DNA from 2 places in the Herbaspirillum sp. FG34 genome. Region 2 is predicted to be linked to the other one. Evidence: predicted binding sites of a transcription regulator. Region 2 holds the regulator's gene; the other holds the start of a gene.
What was found. Region 2 encodes sigma-54, which starts transcription at its own class of promoters, with help from an activator protein. Its sites were predicted from a motif close to TGGCANGNAANCTGCTTT; they were not measured.
Positions count from the first base shown of each region.

Region 1: ACODSZ_RS02005 (CmpA/NrtA family ABC transporter substrate-binding protein) is a predicted target of sigma-54. The motif match lies at 4,105-4,122, and genes of this name have one in related genera.

Region 1 covers NZ_JBMDJS010000001.1:464,735-472,679, forward strand. Annotated here, with positions in the region: gene ACODSZ_RS01990 (methyl-accepting chemotaxis protein) at 69-758, opposite strand; gene ACODSZ_RS01995 (ABC transporter ATP-binding protein) at 792-1,604, opposite strand; gene ntrB (nitrate ABC transporter permease) at 1,617-2,564, opposite strand; gene ACODSZ_RS02005 (CmpA/NrtA family ABC transporter substrate-binding protein) at 2,624-3,943, opposite strand; gene ACODSZ_RS02010 (DUF3309 family protein) at 4,443-4,601, shown strand; gene ACODSZ_RS02015 (hypothetical protein) at 4,812-5,192, shown strand; gene ACODSZ_RS02020 (YMGG-like glycine zipper-containing protein) at 5,305-5,520, opposite strand; gene ACODSZ_RS02025 (hypothetical protein) at 5,565-5,930, opposite strand; gene ACODSZ_RS02030 (CsbD family protein) at 6,160-6,330, opposite strand; gene ACODSZ_RS02035 (PAS domain-containing sensor histidine kinase) at 6,621-7,945, opposite strand, start outside.
Region 2 covers NZ_JBMDJS010000017.1:76,712-84,656, forward strand. Annotated here, with positions in the region: gene ACODSZ_RS19000 (KdsC family phosphatase) at 1-552, shown strand, start outside; gene lptC (LPS export ABC transporter periplasmic protein LptC) at 549-1,157, shown strand; gene lptA (lipopolysaccharide transport periplasmic protein LptA) at 1,209-1,817, shown strand; gene lptB (LPS export ABC transporter ATP-binding protein) at 1,820-2,563, shown strand; gene ACODSZ_RS19020 (RNA polymerase factor sigma-54) at 2,663-4,153, shown strand; gene hpf (ribosome hibernation-promoting factor, HPF/YfiA family) at 4,307-4,669, shown strand; gene grxD (Grx4 family monothiol glutaredoxin) at 5,045-5,356, shown strand; gene ACODSZ_RS19035 (UbiX family flavin prenyltransferase) at 5,382-5,984, shown strand; gene ACODSZ_RS19040 (SDR family oxidoreductase) at 6,154-6,912, opposite strand; gene mdeB (alpha-ketoglutarate dehydrogenase) at 7,078-7,945, opposite strand, start outside.

The DNA.
Region 1 (7,945 bases), on a different contig from region 2:
ATTAAGCCAGATTGAATGCTCAATCCAGGAGCATTAAACCGCCGTTAATGGTGCGCAAAGGCAGCCGCTCAGGCCGCGGCACCGCTCAAGGCTTCCTTGACCAGTTCATCGATTTCGCCAGTGATGTTGGAAAGCACCCCGGCCACCACCGAGAATTCCTTGCCGGCCTGGCCCGAACGGGCCGCCACGATGCGGGCGTTGAAGGCCACCATCTTGGCTTGGCGCGCGATGGTTTCGATGTCGGTCATGATGCCGCGCAGCTGCTCGCGCATGAGCCGTGCGTGCTTCTTCGATTGTGCTTCGTAGATCGCCGTGATCTCGTTCAACACGGCCAGCAAGGGCGTGGTTTCCTGCACCAGTTGTTCCAGCAGGGCCGGTGCGGTCTTCAGTTTGTCTTCGATGGCATTGAGCGCGCGCTGGGCCAGTTCGGCGAAGGCGGTGATGCGGGCATCGCCCCGGCTGCGTCCGAAATACACCTCTTCCAGTTCCGGACAGAATACGCCGGGCAAGCCGGCCGAGCGCCGGATCAGGGCCGTGTGCGCGCTGCGAAACAGCGCCAGCGCTTCGCGCGCTGTGGCGCACGCCTCCTGCTGGCCCTGAGCGGCCAACACAGCGTAGAGCACCAGCCGCTGCGAGGTGAAACGGCGGCGGCCCGAGAGATTGATCAAGGCCCCGAACACCTCGCCGGACAGCGGTGTGGATTCGGGCGGTTCAGCCCCTGCGGCGGGGCTCTCCTCGATGACAGCCAGGCTGCTCATGAACATCTCCTTCCCATGCAATTGATCGCCGGCTCAAGCGGCCTCGCGCGCCGGATGCGCCTGCTTGCGATACAGGAATTCCAGCACCGCCGTGCGATAGGCACCATATTGCGCATCCTGCGCCAGGGTGACGCGGTCACGCGGACGCGGCAGCTTCACCTGCACGATCTCACCGATGGTTGCGGCGGGACCGTTGGTCATCATCACGATGCGGTCCGACAGCAGCACGGCCTCATCCACGTCGTGGGTCACCATCACCACCGTGGAGTCGGTCTTGGCGACGATCTTCAACAACTCATCCTGCAGATGGGCGCGCGTGAGGGCATCCAGCGCGCCGAAGGGTTCATCCATCAGCAAGACCTTGGGCTCCATGGCCAGCGCACGGGCAATGCCCACGCGCTGCTTCATGCCGCCGGAGATTTCATTGGGGCGCTTGCTCTCGGCGGCGGTCAGGCCCACCAGCGCCAGCGCGGCGCGGGTACGGTCGCGTAACTGGGTGCGATTTTCGGTCGCCCCGAAGACACGCTCCACACCGAGATAGATGTTTTCGTAGCAGGTCAGCCAGGGCAGCAGCGAATGGTTCTGGAACACCACCGCACGTTCCGGCGCCGGGCCGCCGATCTCGCGGTTGGCACAGAGCAGCACGCCCTCGCTGGGCTGGAGCAGACCCGCAATCAGGTTCAGCAAGGTCGACTTGCCGCAACCGGAGTGGCCGATCAGGGTGACGAACTCGCCCTTGGCCACCGTCAGGTTGATCTCGCGCAGGGCATGGAAGACGCCCTTCTTGGTGTGGAACACCATCTCCACACCGTGGATGTCGATGAATTTGCCGTTGAGGTTGTCCATGATCCGCGTCCCTTAGTTGTTGACCTGCTCGTAGGTAAATGCCTTGGCCAGCGCCACCAGCAACTGTTCCAGCACCAGCCCCACCACCCCGATGACAACGATGGCGATGATGATGTGCGGCACGTTCAGGTTGTTCCATTCATCCCAGACCCAGAAGCCGATGCCCACGCCCCCGGTCAGCATCTCGGCGGCCACGATCACCAGCCAGGCGGTACCGATGGAAAGACGTACGCCGGTCAGCATGTAGGGCAATACCGAGGGAAAGAGAATCTTGGTCAGCACCTTCCATTCGGAGAGATTCAAGACCCGCGCCACGTTCATGTAATCCTGCGGCACGCGCTGCACACCGACGGCGGTGTTGATGATCATCGGCCAGATCGAACAGATGAAGATCGACCAGATCGCCGCCGGATTGGCCGACTTGAAGACCAGCAGGCCGATGGGCAGCCAGGCCAGCGGCGAGACCGGACGCAGCAGACTGATGATGGGGCCGAACATGCGCGAGAGGAATTCCACCCGGCCGATCGCAAAGCCCAGCGGAATGCCCACCAGCGCCGCCAGCCCGAAGCCCATGCCAACCCGCTGCAGCGAGGCCAGCACGTTCCAGCCTATGCCCTGGTCATTGGGACTGTTGCGGTAGAAGGGATCGGAGAACATCACGCCCGCTTCCTTCAGGGTCACCCATGGCGTGGGGAAACTGGCGGTCTTCAAGGCGATGATCTGCCATACCAGCACCAACAGCGCCATACCCAGGAGCGGCGGCACCACGCGCATGAACAGACCGCCAGCGGCAAGCTTCCTGCGCAGGCTGCGCGTCCTGGCAGGGCCGGCGGCGGGCGCTGTCAGCGCCTGGTTGGCGGGCGCCGTGCGCGCCGGCTCGATGGCGACAACAGATCCGCCATGGCTGTTGCCGGCGGGCTTGGCGTTGTCACCCATGATGCTTTCTGCGACTGCACTCATCGTTTTCCCCTTGCTCGATACACGTCACCGTAATGGCTCCGGCCTGCGGCCACAGCTGCTTACACCTTGATCTTGAAGGACTGCGCGTAGGCCGCCGGATTCTTGCCGTCCCACACGATGCCATCCACCAGTTTCGAACTGCGCATCACCTCCTTGGGCAGCGGTGTCTTGGTCATGGCGGCGGCCTCCTTGTAGAGATCGATCTGGTTCACCGATTTGGCCACGGCCAGGTAATCCGGATCGCTCTTCAACAGGCCCCAGCGGCGATGCTGGGTCATGAACCACATGCCGTCGGAGAGGAAGGGGAAGTTGACCTGGCCTTCTTCATAGAACTTCATGTAGTTGGGATCGTCCCAGGTCTTGCCCAGGCCGTTCTGGTAGCGGCCGAGGATGCGCTGGTCGATCACGTCCTTGCTGGTGTTCACATAGGACTTGTCGGCGATCACTTCGGCCATCTTGTTCTTGTTGACCAGTGAAGCATCGATCCACTTGCTGGCCTCCAGGATGGCAGCCATCATCGCGCGGCAGGTGTTGGGGTATTTCTGTACGAATTCGCGCGAAGTGCCCAGCACCTTCTCCGGATGGTCCTTCCAGATGTCCTGGGTAGTGATGGCGGTGATGCCCACGCCATCGACAATGGCGCGATGCCCCCAGGGTTCGCCCACGCAGAAGCCATCCATGTTGCCCACCCGCATATTGGCCACCATCTGCGGCGGCGGCACGGTGATGACCTTGGCGTCCTTCATCGGATTGATGCCATTGGCGGCCAGCCAGTAATACAGCCACATGGCGTGGGTACCGGTGGGGAAGGTCTGGGCAAAGGTGTATTCGCGCTTCTCGGTCTGCATGAGCTTGTAGAGCGAGGCGCCATCGACGGCCCCCTTCTCGGCCAGCTTTTTGGACAAGGTGATGGCCTGGCCATTGTGGTTCAGCCCCATCAACACGGCCATGTCCTTCTTCTGTCCGCCGATACCCAGCTGCACACCGTAGATCAGGCCATACAGCACGTGGGCCGCGTCCAGTTCGCCGTTGGTGAGCTTGTCGCGCACGCCGGCCCAGGAGGCTTCCTTGCTGGGGACGATCTTGATGCCGTACTTCTTGTCGAAACCCAGCACCGAGGCCATCACCACCGAGGCGCAATCGGTCAGGGGGATGAAGCCGATTTTGACTTCTTCCTTTTCGGGCTTGTCCGAACCGGCCGCCCAGGCACCGCCCGGCGCCAGGCCCAGCATGCCGCCACCGGCGGCCACTGCGGCACCCTGCACAAGCGTGCGGCGCTTGCCGTTGACTCCGGCGGCTGCCGTGATCGTCTGGCCTTGTGCGCCTTGCTTGCCCGACAGCGGCGCGCCTGCCTTGTCCACCTGACTCCTGGATTCCATAGCACCTTTCCCCTTGCGTTGCGGTTTGATGAAAGCCCAAACAAAAAAGGCGTGTCCCGACATGGATGAGCCATATCGGAAGACGCCTTTGTCCTGGAGGGCAGGACCGCCATTGGCCGCACCCTCACATTGCTTGCGCATTGCTGCGCTTTGTCCGTAGTTCAGCAAAGAGCGTGCCAGAACCGGATCACCGACCGTAAAGCCTTGCCGGCACTGCGATTGCGGGCAGCCTCCAGGCGTGCCAGGGCGGCCGGCAGCAGCTGTCCGGCGCGATCAAATCGGGCGCGGGCCGCACTTCCATTGTGCTTTGCACCAAGTTGGCAGCGCTCGCTGGGGCGCGGTTACCTACCCGCGCTTGCCGGGTTTTCCTACAGCACATTGCGTGGCGCGCTGATCGTGCCGCGGCCGCGCTCCCCCTAAGATGGGTCCAGCTTCACGATTGACCCGGCGCTTGCACCCTGGCAGGCAAGAACGAACTCAATAAGAAAGGAGAACCTCCATGACCCTCGGTACCATCCTGCTCATCGTCCTGATCCTGATCCTGCTGGGCGTGATTCCGGCCTGGCCGCACAGTCGCGGCTGGGGCTATGGTCCCAGCGGTATTGCTGGCACCATCGTCATCATCCTGCTGATCCTGCTACTGCTGGGCAAGATATAAGGCGGGGCGACAGTTGGGCCTGTCCGACTGTCCTGCGCCCCTACCCTCCCCTCCCGCAAGCCTGATACCATCCGGTGGCGGACGGGAAAACGGCGCGGTCGGTGCCTGTCACCGACCGCGCCGTTTGCTTGTGCGCGTCGCCTCGCAATGTGCCGAGGCCAGCTCACGCGATCGGTCCCCTGTCCCGTAACGTGATGAGGCTGACACCAGATGAACAATAAATTGCTCGCTTCCACCCTGCCCGCTTTCCTGGCGGCCCTGACCATGCTCTGCGCCGGTACCACGCACGCCGCTGAAGAAGATGTCAGCCAATCCGATCCGCCACGCTGGTATCAGGAGGACAACAGCCCGCAACAGCGCCTGGACAACCTCAACAAGGAAACCGCTGCCGCCTATGCGCAAGCGAAGAAGGAGTGCCTCAAGCTCAAGGGGAAGGAGGCCGCAGCCTGCCGCCAGCAGGCCGCCGAGGCCAGGAAGCAGGACACGGCGCGCGCCCTGCGCATCTTCAATGATTACAAGGCGGCCCAGCCCGAGACTACCCCGACCAAACCGGCAGCACACTCCCACTCACGCAAGCGCGCTGCCCGATAAGCCCGATAAGCCGGCCCATGCCCATGCAGCAGATGCGACAACGCCGCCACGGATCACCCAGTGGCGGCGTTGTTGATGTGGCTGCCCCTGTTGTCAGGGCAGCGCCAGCGGATTATTTGCCGACCTGATTGCCGATCACACCGCCCACGGCGGCACCGCCGACGGTCCCGATGGCGCTGCCACCGGTGAGTACGGCGCCACCCACGGCACCGGCACCGGCACCGATGGCGGTGTTCTTGTCCTGCTGGGTCATGCCGCTGCAACCGGTCAGGCCGGCAAAGGCACAGATGGCGACCGAGGTCACTGCCAGTTTCTGCATGGTCTTCATGATGACTCCTTCCTCTTTATCCAATGAGAGAATGCGGCCGCCGCTCAGGTCGACGGGCGCATGATCACGCGCGGCCGCCGAGGCTGCGCATGATCACGATAAACCGGTATGCTGGGTGCGGCCTTGGCGTTGCCGCGTTGCCCATCCCCTGCCTTGCCTTCGGCACGGGTGCCATAGAGCAAGACGGCATTTTGCAGGGATTTGGAGCGCCGGGTCTCGGCCATGTCCATGTAACGGAATTTCTTCTGCCCCAGCGTATGCAGACGCGCCGCATCGACCGGCATGTGACGGTCCATCGTGGAAGCCGACCAGCGCGCAGCGCCGTCAACGGTTTGGGGAGTTTCAGCGAAGGCGTGAGAGGCGAAAGCCGAAGCGGCTGCCAGCATGCAAATACCGACTGTTTTTTTCATGGTCTGCCCTTTCAGGGATCCCTTCTGGCGGTGAGCAAAAATTTCATGCGGCAAACCGTGAACTCTTTGGCAATTCACGGCTCTACCAGCACCATGACCACATGGTCGCGGAAATTGCTGCATCACAAAATCAGCCGTTTCCGATATTGGTGTAGGCGTTTTCCTACAAGCGCTTCCGGCATCCTCTTCCCGACCCGCACGCCCTGCCGGAACATCCGGGTCAGGAGACTCAGTCCTTGGCCGCTTCCTTGGCATCACCATAGGTCTTCTGGACATTGCCCTCGACCTGCTTGGCGGCGCCCTTGACCTGCTGGCTGGTATTGCCGGTCAGCTCACCGGTCTTCTGCTGCACCTTGCCTGCCGCTTCCTTCAAGCTGCCTTTGATCTGATCCTTGTTCATGATGGCTCCTTTGGATTGTTTGCCTGATGGTCATCCGGCGTCGCACTGGTCGCACTGCCGGCTACGTCACGTCTTGCGGCCCGTCGGGCGGTGTGTGACGATGAATCCATGGTAACGATGAGCCTTTGGCGGCGACATAAGAGAGTCGCCCTTTCGCGCGTAGGAAAAAACGAAAACCCGTGACGGAAAAACGGACCGCACAGGAAAACTCACCAAAACGCAGAAAGCCGCCCTGGGGGCGGCTTTCAGAGGGGATGACGGGATCGTGAGGGCAGTGCTGCGCAGGCCCTTCAGGTCTCGCTGGAGACCAGCTCGGGACGGATCGGCAGGCTGATGCTGATGAGCGCCCCCTTGCCCGGCGTGGAGCGGATATCGACCTCTCCGCCAAAGAACGTGGCCCGTTCGCGCAGACCGCGCAGACCGTAGGTCTTGTGGTTGTCGCGCCGCTCTTCGGGAATGCCCACGCCATCGTCACGCACGGTCAGCGCCACGTGATCCTCGTCGACGTCGAGGATCACGTCGACCTTGCTGGCCTTGGCGTGCTTGGTCACGTTGTTGAGCATTTCCTGCAACATGCGGTAGATGGCGATTTCCATCTCATGCCCCACGTCCACGTCTTCATCGGGCAGGCTGGCGTGGCAGGCAATGCCGGTGCGCTCATGCAGTTCGTCGAGCTGTTCGGAGATCGCTGCCTTCAGGCCGAACAGGTCCAGCGTATTGGGCCGCAGCTCGGTCTGGATGCGCCGCGTGGTGGCGACCAGCGATTTCATCAGGCCCTGCATGCGGGTCTTGCGGTCGGCCCATTTTTCATCCGGCGGCAGGATCTGGTAAACCCCCTCCAGGTGCATCGACAAGGCCGTCAGCGACGCCCCCATGTTGTCGTGCAGCTCGCGTGCGATGGCGCGCTTTTCTTCCTCGCGCACCGTCTCCAGGTGATTGGTCAGTTCGCGCAGCAGCGCGGTACGCTGGATCACGGTCTTCTCCAGCTGGCTTTCGCGCTGGCGCAATTCATCCTCGGCCTGCTTGCGCTCGGTGATATCGGTGCTGATGCCGATGACGCCCTGTACGCTGCCATCCTTGCCGAACCAGGGCACCTTGGCGGTCTGGAAAGTCACCACGCCTTCGGGCAAGTGCAACGTCTGCTCCAGCTTCTCGGGCTTGCCCGAGGCCATGACGCGGCGGTCATCGCGATCCACGACATCGGCCTCTTCCTGCACCATGAAGAGCTCGCGACTGGAACGGTACATGGTCTCTTCCCAGGTCTTGCCCAGCTTGTGCAAGGTCGCCGGGTTGGCAAAGATCATCAGGCCCTGTCGGTTCTTGACGAAGATCGGATCGCTGGTGCTTTCACTGACGGCATTGAGCAGAGCACTGGTTTCGGCCAGCTTCTGCGCATTGCGCGTACGCTCGCCATATTCGCTGTCGAGCCGGCTGGCCGAGCCCCAGAAGATGAAGAGCACGATCACGCCGTTGATCAGCGTCAGCGTCGGCAGCACCAGTTCCGGCAGGATCCAGCCATGCGTCATGCCCCAGTTGAGCAACAGACTGAAGGCCAGCAGCAGGAACAAGGTCTGCGGCAGCAGGTGGCGCAGCATCTGGCCGCCCGGCGCGATGC
Region 2 (7,945 bases):
AACGCGCCAGCCTTCGCCAGCACCCTGCCCGCTGCTGCACTCGCCAAGGCGGCCGCGATCCGCCTGATGATCTTCGACGTCGACGGGGTACTGACCGATGCCGGTCTGTACTACGGCGACGAGGGGGAAGTCTTCAAGCGCTTCAACGCCCTCGACGGCCACGGCATCAAGATGATGCAGCAGTACGGTACTGCCGCCGCCATCATCACCGCGCGCCAGTCTCCCTACGTGTTGCGCCGTGCGCGCGACCTGGGCATTGCCCATGTGTTCCAGGGCATCCATGACAAGCGCCAGGCCTTCGAGCAATTGCTGCAGCAAGTACAGCTCACCCCGCAGGAGTGCGGCTACCTGGGTGACGACATCATCGACCTGCCGGTGCTGACCCGCGTGGGTTTCAAGGCCTGCGTGGCCAACGGTCATCGTGAGGTGAAATCGCGCAGCGACTATGTCACGCAGGCCGCCGGCGGCCATGGCGCGGTGCGCGAGATCTGCGACCTGGTGCTGGCCGCACAAGGCAACTACGAGGCGGCGCTGGCGCCGTACCTGGCATGAGCGGGCGCAGCGGCGAACGCCAGGCCGAACGCATCCGCCTGGCGGTGATCCTGGTGATCCTGATCGCGGCGGCCCTGGGCAGCTTCTGGGTCATGCAGGTCATGCGCGCCTCCGGCGACCAGCAGCCGGCGCAGCGTCCGCGCGGCAAACCCGACTACTATCTGGAAAACTTCAGCTACGTGAAGATGGGTCCGACCGGCCTGCCGCGCTATGACGTTTCCGGCGTCAAGATGGTGCACTTCCCCAGCGATGACTCCTTCGAGATCACCAAGCCGGTGGTGCACAACCTGGACCAGAATCAGGCGCCCATGCAGCTCTATTCGGATACCGCACGGGTCACCGACGACCAGACCCAGATCCACATGTACGGCAATGCCAATGCAATCCGCGCGCCCTACAAGGGCCGCGAAGAAATGCACCTGGTCTCGCAATACCTGCTGCTGTTACCCGATGATGAAATCGTCAAGACCGACAAGCCGGTCGCCATGACCATGGGGACCACGCGCCTCAATGGGGTGGGCATGGTGGCCAACAATGCGACGCAGGTGGTGCAGCTGCTCGGCAATGTACGCGGCTATTACGAGCCCGCACCGAAGAAACGCTAAGCCGGTTCAGTCCGGCACAAGAACGCCAAGAATCGAACAGACAGGAAACCAATGAAACGCTCACTCTTACTGCCGATGCTGATGCTGGCTGCCGTGTGCGGTGTGGCCAACGCCGAGAAGGCGGACTCCACCAAGCCCACCAACATCGAGGCAGACCAGATGGTCTATGACGACGTGCGCCAGGTGAAGACCTTCACCGGCAACGTCGTGATGACACGTGGCACCCTGATCATCAAGGCCGGCCGCGTGGTATTGACGACCGATCAGTACGGTTATGAAAATGCGGTGCTGTATGCCGCGCCTGGTGCGCTGGCAACCTTCCGCCAGAAGCGTGACGGCGGCCCCAATCTGTGGATCGAAGGCCAGGCCGAGCGCATCGAGTATTCGGAGCAGACGGAAGTGTCCAAGCTGTTCCAGCGCGCCCACATCCAGCGCATGGACGGCGACCGCATCACCGATGAAGTCAACGGCGAATTCATTTCCTATGACAGCCGCGCCGAATTCTATTCGGTCAACAACACTGCCAGCGGCCAGAGCAAGCCGGGCGCGGGCCGCATCACGGCCGTGATCCAGCCCAAGAACCCGCCGCCGGCCACGGACGCCCAGCCCGCAGCACCGGCCCAGCCGGCAGCGCGTCGTCAGAACGGAAAGGACCAGTAAGGATGGTAGCCAGTTCGCTGGTCGTTCGCGGCCTGAAGAAAAGTTACGGCGCGCGCCAGGTGGTGCGCGATGTCTCGATGGAAGTGCGCAGCGGCGAAGTGGTCGGCCTGCTCGGCCCCAATGGTGCCGGCAAGACCACCTCGTTCTACATGATCGTGGGGCTGGTACCCTCCGATGGCGGCGAGATCGACCTGGATGGCGCGCCCATTTCGCGCATGCCCATTCACAAGCGCGCCACCATGGGCCTGTCCTACCTGCCGCAGGAAGCCTCGGTGTTTCGCAAGCTGACGGTGGAAGACAACATCCGCGCCGTGCTGGAGCTGCGCCAGGAAGACGGCAAGCCGCTCTCGCGCGATGAAATCGAGGGCCGCCTCAACAACCTGCTGCACGAACTTCAAATCGAAAAGCTGCGCGAAAGCCAGGCCCTGTCACTGTCGGGCGGTGAGCGCCGACGCGTCGAGATCGCTCGCGCGCTGGCCACCGATCCGCGCTTCGTGCTGCTCGATGAACCGTTTGCCGGTATCGACCCGATTGCGGTGATCGAGATCCAGCGTATCGTGCGCTTCCTCAAGGAGCGCGGCATCGGCGTGCTCATCACCGACCACAACGTGCGCGAGACGCTGGGCATCTGCGATCGCGCCTACATCATCAACCAGGGCACGGTGCTGGCCAGCGGCAATCCGGAAGAGATCATTGCCAACGAGTCGGTACGCCGCGTCTATCTGGGCGAGCACTTCCGCATGTAAGCAGCACAGTCGCCCTACGTATCGAGCATCACCGACACCCAGGCATCACGCAACGACAGGCACAGCAACCCGCGGGCCACGCCGCTTTCAGAAAGACAGATGAAACAGTCGCTCCAGTTACGTACCTCGCAGCACCTCGCATTGACGCCGCAACTGCAGCAGTCGATCAGGCTGCTGCAACTGTCGACGCTGGAACTGCACCAGGAACTGGAACAGATCCTCTCCGACAATCCCCTGCTGGAGCGTCTCGATGACGCTCTCGACAATTCGGTGCGTCTGCTGGCCGACGGTGCCGTCTCCAGTTCGCCTTCCAGTGGCGTGGCCGACACCCCTCATGAAAACAGCGGCGAAGCGACGCCCGCTGCCAGCGATGGCGATTCCAGCTTCGAGTACCAGGACAACAATCCGGACACCGGTGTCACCGGTGATGCCGACTGGAGCTTCGATGACGTCGCCCGCAGCGGCAAGTCACCCGATGACGACGATGCCCGCCCGCAGCTGGAAGCCCATGAACTGACCCTGCGCGAACACCTGCTGGAACAGATCCGCGTGACTGCGCGCACCCTGCGCGATCGTGCGCTGCTGGAACTGCTCACCGATGCGCTCGACGAGAGCGGCTATCTGGAAGAACCGCTGGAGGACATCCTCGCGCGCCTGCCTGAAGAGCTGGGTATCGACATGGAAGAGCTGTCGATTTCGCTCAAGCTGCTGCAGAGCCTGGACCCGGCCGGCGTGGGCGCGCGCAGTGCCGGCGAATGCCTGGCCTTGCAGATCCGCCGCCTGCCCAAGATCCCCTTTGTCACGCGCAAGCTGGCGCTGAGGATCGTTGAGGATTACCTGCCGCTGTTCGCCCAGCGCGACTTCAACAAGATCAAGAAGGCCCTCGATTGTGACGACGAAGACCTGCGTGAAGCCCAGGCCGTGATCCGCCAGTGCCGTCCGCATCCGGGTGCCGAATTCGCGCGTGACGCCTCGGACTACGTGGTGCCGGACGTGATTGTCAAGCAGACAAAGAACGGCTGGCAGGTCATGCTCAACCATGAGGTCATGCCCAAGCTGCGCGTCAATGCGATGTACGCCAGTGCCTTGAAGCAGGCCAAGGGCGAAGGTTCGCTGTCCTCGCAGTTGCAGGAAGCCAAGTGGCTCATCAAGAACATGCGGCAACGTTTCGATACGATTTTGCGCGTCGCGCAGGCTATTGTGGAACGTCAAAGAAACTTCTTTTCCCATGGTGCAGTGGCCATGCGCCCCCTTGTGCTGCGTGAAATTGCTGATACACTGGGTCTACACGAGAGCACCATCTCTCGCGTGACGACTCAGAAATACATGCTCACTCCGCATGGTATGTTTGAGTTGAAATACTTCTTCGGTAGCCACGTCGCGACTGAAACCGGAGGCGAAGCTTCCTCCACCGCGATACGGGCGCTGATCAAACAGTTGATAGGAGCCGAAAACCCGCAGACCCCATTATCCGATAGCAAGATTGCGGATATGCTGGCAGAACAAGGCATGGTGGTCGCGCGACGCACAGTCGCCAAATACCGCGAAGTGTTGAAGATTCCGCCAGTCAATCTCCGCAAGTCCCTCTGAGTTTTTCCTCAGTTTTTCTGCAGTACCGTTGCTGTGTTCAGGCAAGCATCCCGACTGATGCCCACGCCATCCGACACGAAGACCGTGCCCGTGGTACAGCTGCAGCAGGATCGATTGCACGAACCTCCAGTGACTTCACGATAGGAGTCTTGTATGAATCTGACCATCAGTGGACACCACCTCGAACTGACCCCCGCCATCCGGGAATACGTGCAAAGCAAGCTCTCGCGTATCAAGCGCCATTTCGACAACGTGATCGACGTCAGCGTGATCCTGAGCGTAGATAAACTCACAGAAAAGGAAAAGCGCCAAAAAGCGGAAATCAACGTCCACATCAAGGGGAAGGATCTACATGCGGAAAGCATCGCACACGACCTCTACGCTGCCATTGACACCCTGATCGACAAGCTCGATCGCCAGGTCATCAAGCACAAGGACAAGTTGCAGGAGCATCACTCCACTGCCAAGCGCCTGCCGGACGACACGCCCGAGGATGCGGTAGCCGGAGCGGCATAAGCCAGGACACCAACGGCAAGCCACCTCGCAGCCTGCAGGGCTGCTGAGAAAGCCAGCCGGATTTCACGAGGAAGGGGCGCGCAAGCGCCCTTTTTCATTGGGGCCACAGCATCTAGCGATGCCTGTGGAAAAAATATAAATCATTACGCCGGGCAACTTCCCGGCAAAACCGCAGTGAACATTGTTCATCGCTCTGCTTGAATGTCTTGCGCAGCACCCTCATCTGCTACCCAGAGCAAACTGCATACGGTATAAATCATTTCCTTGATGCAATTTCCCGCCGGCTCGGACGGACGAATGGCGTGCTGCCGATTTCAACGCGCCTGCCGGCTTTTCCCTATAATGTCGGGCAATCCCATTTTTAAAGGCACAGCCATGAGCGACGTCCAATCCTGGATCAAAGAAACCGTGACCCAAAACCCTGTGGTGCTGTTCATGAAGGGCACTGCACAGTTCCCGCAATGCGGCTTTTCCGGCAAGGCCATCCAGCTGCTCAAGGCCAGCGGCGCCGAGAACATCGTCACCGTCAACGTGCTGGAAAGCCCCGACGTGCGCCAGGGCATCAAGGAATACTCGAACTGGCCGACCATTCCCCAGCTGTACGTGAAGGGTGAATTCGTCGGTGGCTCCGACATCATGAGCGAGATGTACGCCTCGGGCGAGCTGCAGACCCTGATCAAGGGCTGAGTCTGCCCTGCCCTGTAGAGCGCGCATGAGTGCTTCTTCCAGTCAGCCCCGCCAGCGCCTGATCGTTGCGATCACCGGGGCCACCGGGGCCATCTATGGTGTCCGGCTGCTGGAACACCTGCGCAAGCATGGTCAGGTCGAGACGCATCTGATGGTCTCCGAAGCCGGCGTGCTCAATCTGCATCAGGAACTGGACATGCGGCGCAAGGATGTGGAAGCGCTGGCCGATGTGGTGCACAACGTGCGCGATGTCGGCGCGTGCATCGCCAGTGGCTCGTTCGCCTCTGCCGGCATGGTGGTGGCGCCCTGTTCGATGAAGACCCTGGCCGCCGTGGCGCATGGCCTCTCCGACAATCTCATCACCCGTGCAGCCGATGTGGTGCTCAAGGAACGCCGCCGACTGGTGCTGATGGTGCGCGAGACCCCGTTCAATCTGGCCCATCTGCGCAACATGACGTCGGTCACGGAAATGGGCGGCGTGATCTTCCCGCCCCTGCCCGGCTTCTACCAGCGCCCTGCGTCCATGGAAGAAATGGTGGATCACACGCTGGGGCGCGTGCTGGACATGTTCGGGATTTCCATGCAGTTGACGCCGGAGTGGCAGGGCATGAAGGGCAATCCGGGCTGACGCTCTTCGTGTCCCGCAACATCTCTTCCGACGCCGGATTGCAAATATCTCAGATTGGCGTGGGTCCTGCGCTGTTCATCGGCTAGAGGATCAAGCCTTTCACCGCTTCAGAAAAATGGCCGCAGCTCATCACTGCGGCCATTTCTTCATCTGGCAAAGGAAAGCCGGCTCAACCCCGCCCGATATAGGGCATCTTGGTCGCCATCACGGTCATGAACTGCACATTGGCCTCCAGCGGCAGGCTGTCCATGTAGAGGATGGCCCGGGCCACGTGTTCGGCATCCATGGTCGGCTCGACCTTGGTGGAGCCGTCGGCCTGCAGCGTCCCCTTCTTCATCAGGGTGGTCATGTCGGTGGAGGCATTGCCGATATCGATCTGGCCGCAGGCGATGTCATAGGCGCGGCCATCCAGCGAGGTGGCCTTGGTCAGACCCGTGATGGCGTGCTTGGTCGCGGTATAGGATGCCGAGAACGGACGCGGTGCATGCGCCGAAATCGAACCATTGTTGATGATGCGGCCACCGCGCGGCGACTGCTCCTTCATGATGCGGAAGGCTTCCTGGGTGCAGAGGAAAACCCCGGTCAGGTTGATGTCCACGGCCGCCTTCCACTGCTCCACGCTCAGTTCTTCCAGCGACACCGGCGGGGCGAAGATGCCGGCATTGTTGAACAGCATGTCCAGCCGCCCGAAGCGTTCGCGCGTCCTGGCGAAGAGCTGCTTCACCGACGCCGGATCAGTCACGTCGGCCGCCACCACCAGCGCATGGGCAGCGTGTTCAGCGGCCAGCCTGACCGTCTCTTCCAGCGCCTCCTGGCGACGTCCGGCCAGCGTCACGCCATAGCCTTCGCGCAGCAGCGCCAGGGTGATCTGCCGGCCGATGCCGGAACCTGCGCCGGTCACCAGCGCAATACGTTTGGGTGCAGCCATCGTGTGTACTCCTCACTCACGGTATGTCATGGACGATGCGCATCACGGCGCAATAAAAAACCGCCCGTGATGCACGGGCGGTTTTCACTATAGCAAACACGGGGTCGCGCCAGATGAGAGATTTTCAATCCGGCGGCCCGGCATTCATCTGTTGCCTCTCACGCTTCATACCGTGGAAGACAGGGGCTTGCCGGTATCGATACCCAAGGTCCGCGCCGCGTCTTCCAAGCGCGCACGATCCTCCCCCCACACTTCACACAAGGCCGTATACGCAATCCAGCGCGCATCGATCTCGAAGAAGTCACGCAGATTCACCCGCGTATCGCTGCGACCAAACCCGTCCGTACCCAAGGTCACATACGGCGCCGGCACGAACGCGCGGATGCTCTCGGGCAAGCTGCGGATGTAATCGCTCACCGCGATCACCGGCGCTGCGCTGCCTTGCAATTGCGCCGTTACATAGGGCTGGGCCGGGCTGGCCGACAGGCGCTGTGCACGTTGCGCCGCCACGCCATCACGTGCCAGCTCGGTATAGCTGGTCACGCTCCACACCTCGGCCTCGATCTGCCAGTGCTGCTGCAGCAGCGCCGCTGCGGCCACGGCCTCCTTGAGAATGGGGCCCGAGCCCAGCAAGCGCACCTGCGCACCCGCCTTGCTACCCAGGCAGTACAAACCGCGCAGGATCCCCTCCTGCACGCCGTCCGGCAGACTTGGCTGAGCCTCGTTCTCGTTGGTGACAGTGATGTAGTAGAACACGTCATCACCGCGTTCCATCATGCGGCGCATGCCCTCATCCAGGATCACCGCCAGCTCATACGCATAGGCCGGGTCGTACGAAACACAGTTGGGAATCGACGCTGCCGTCACCAGGCTGTTGCCATCCTGATGCTGCAGGCCCTCGCCGCCCAGTGTGGTGCGCCCCGAGGTAGCCCCGATCAGGAAGCCGCGCGCCCGCTGGTCTGCAGCGGCCCAGATCAGATCGCCGATGCGCTGGAAACCGAACATCGAGTAGTAGATGTAGAAGGGCAGCATC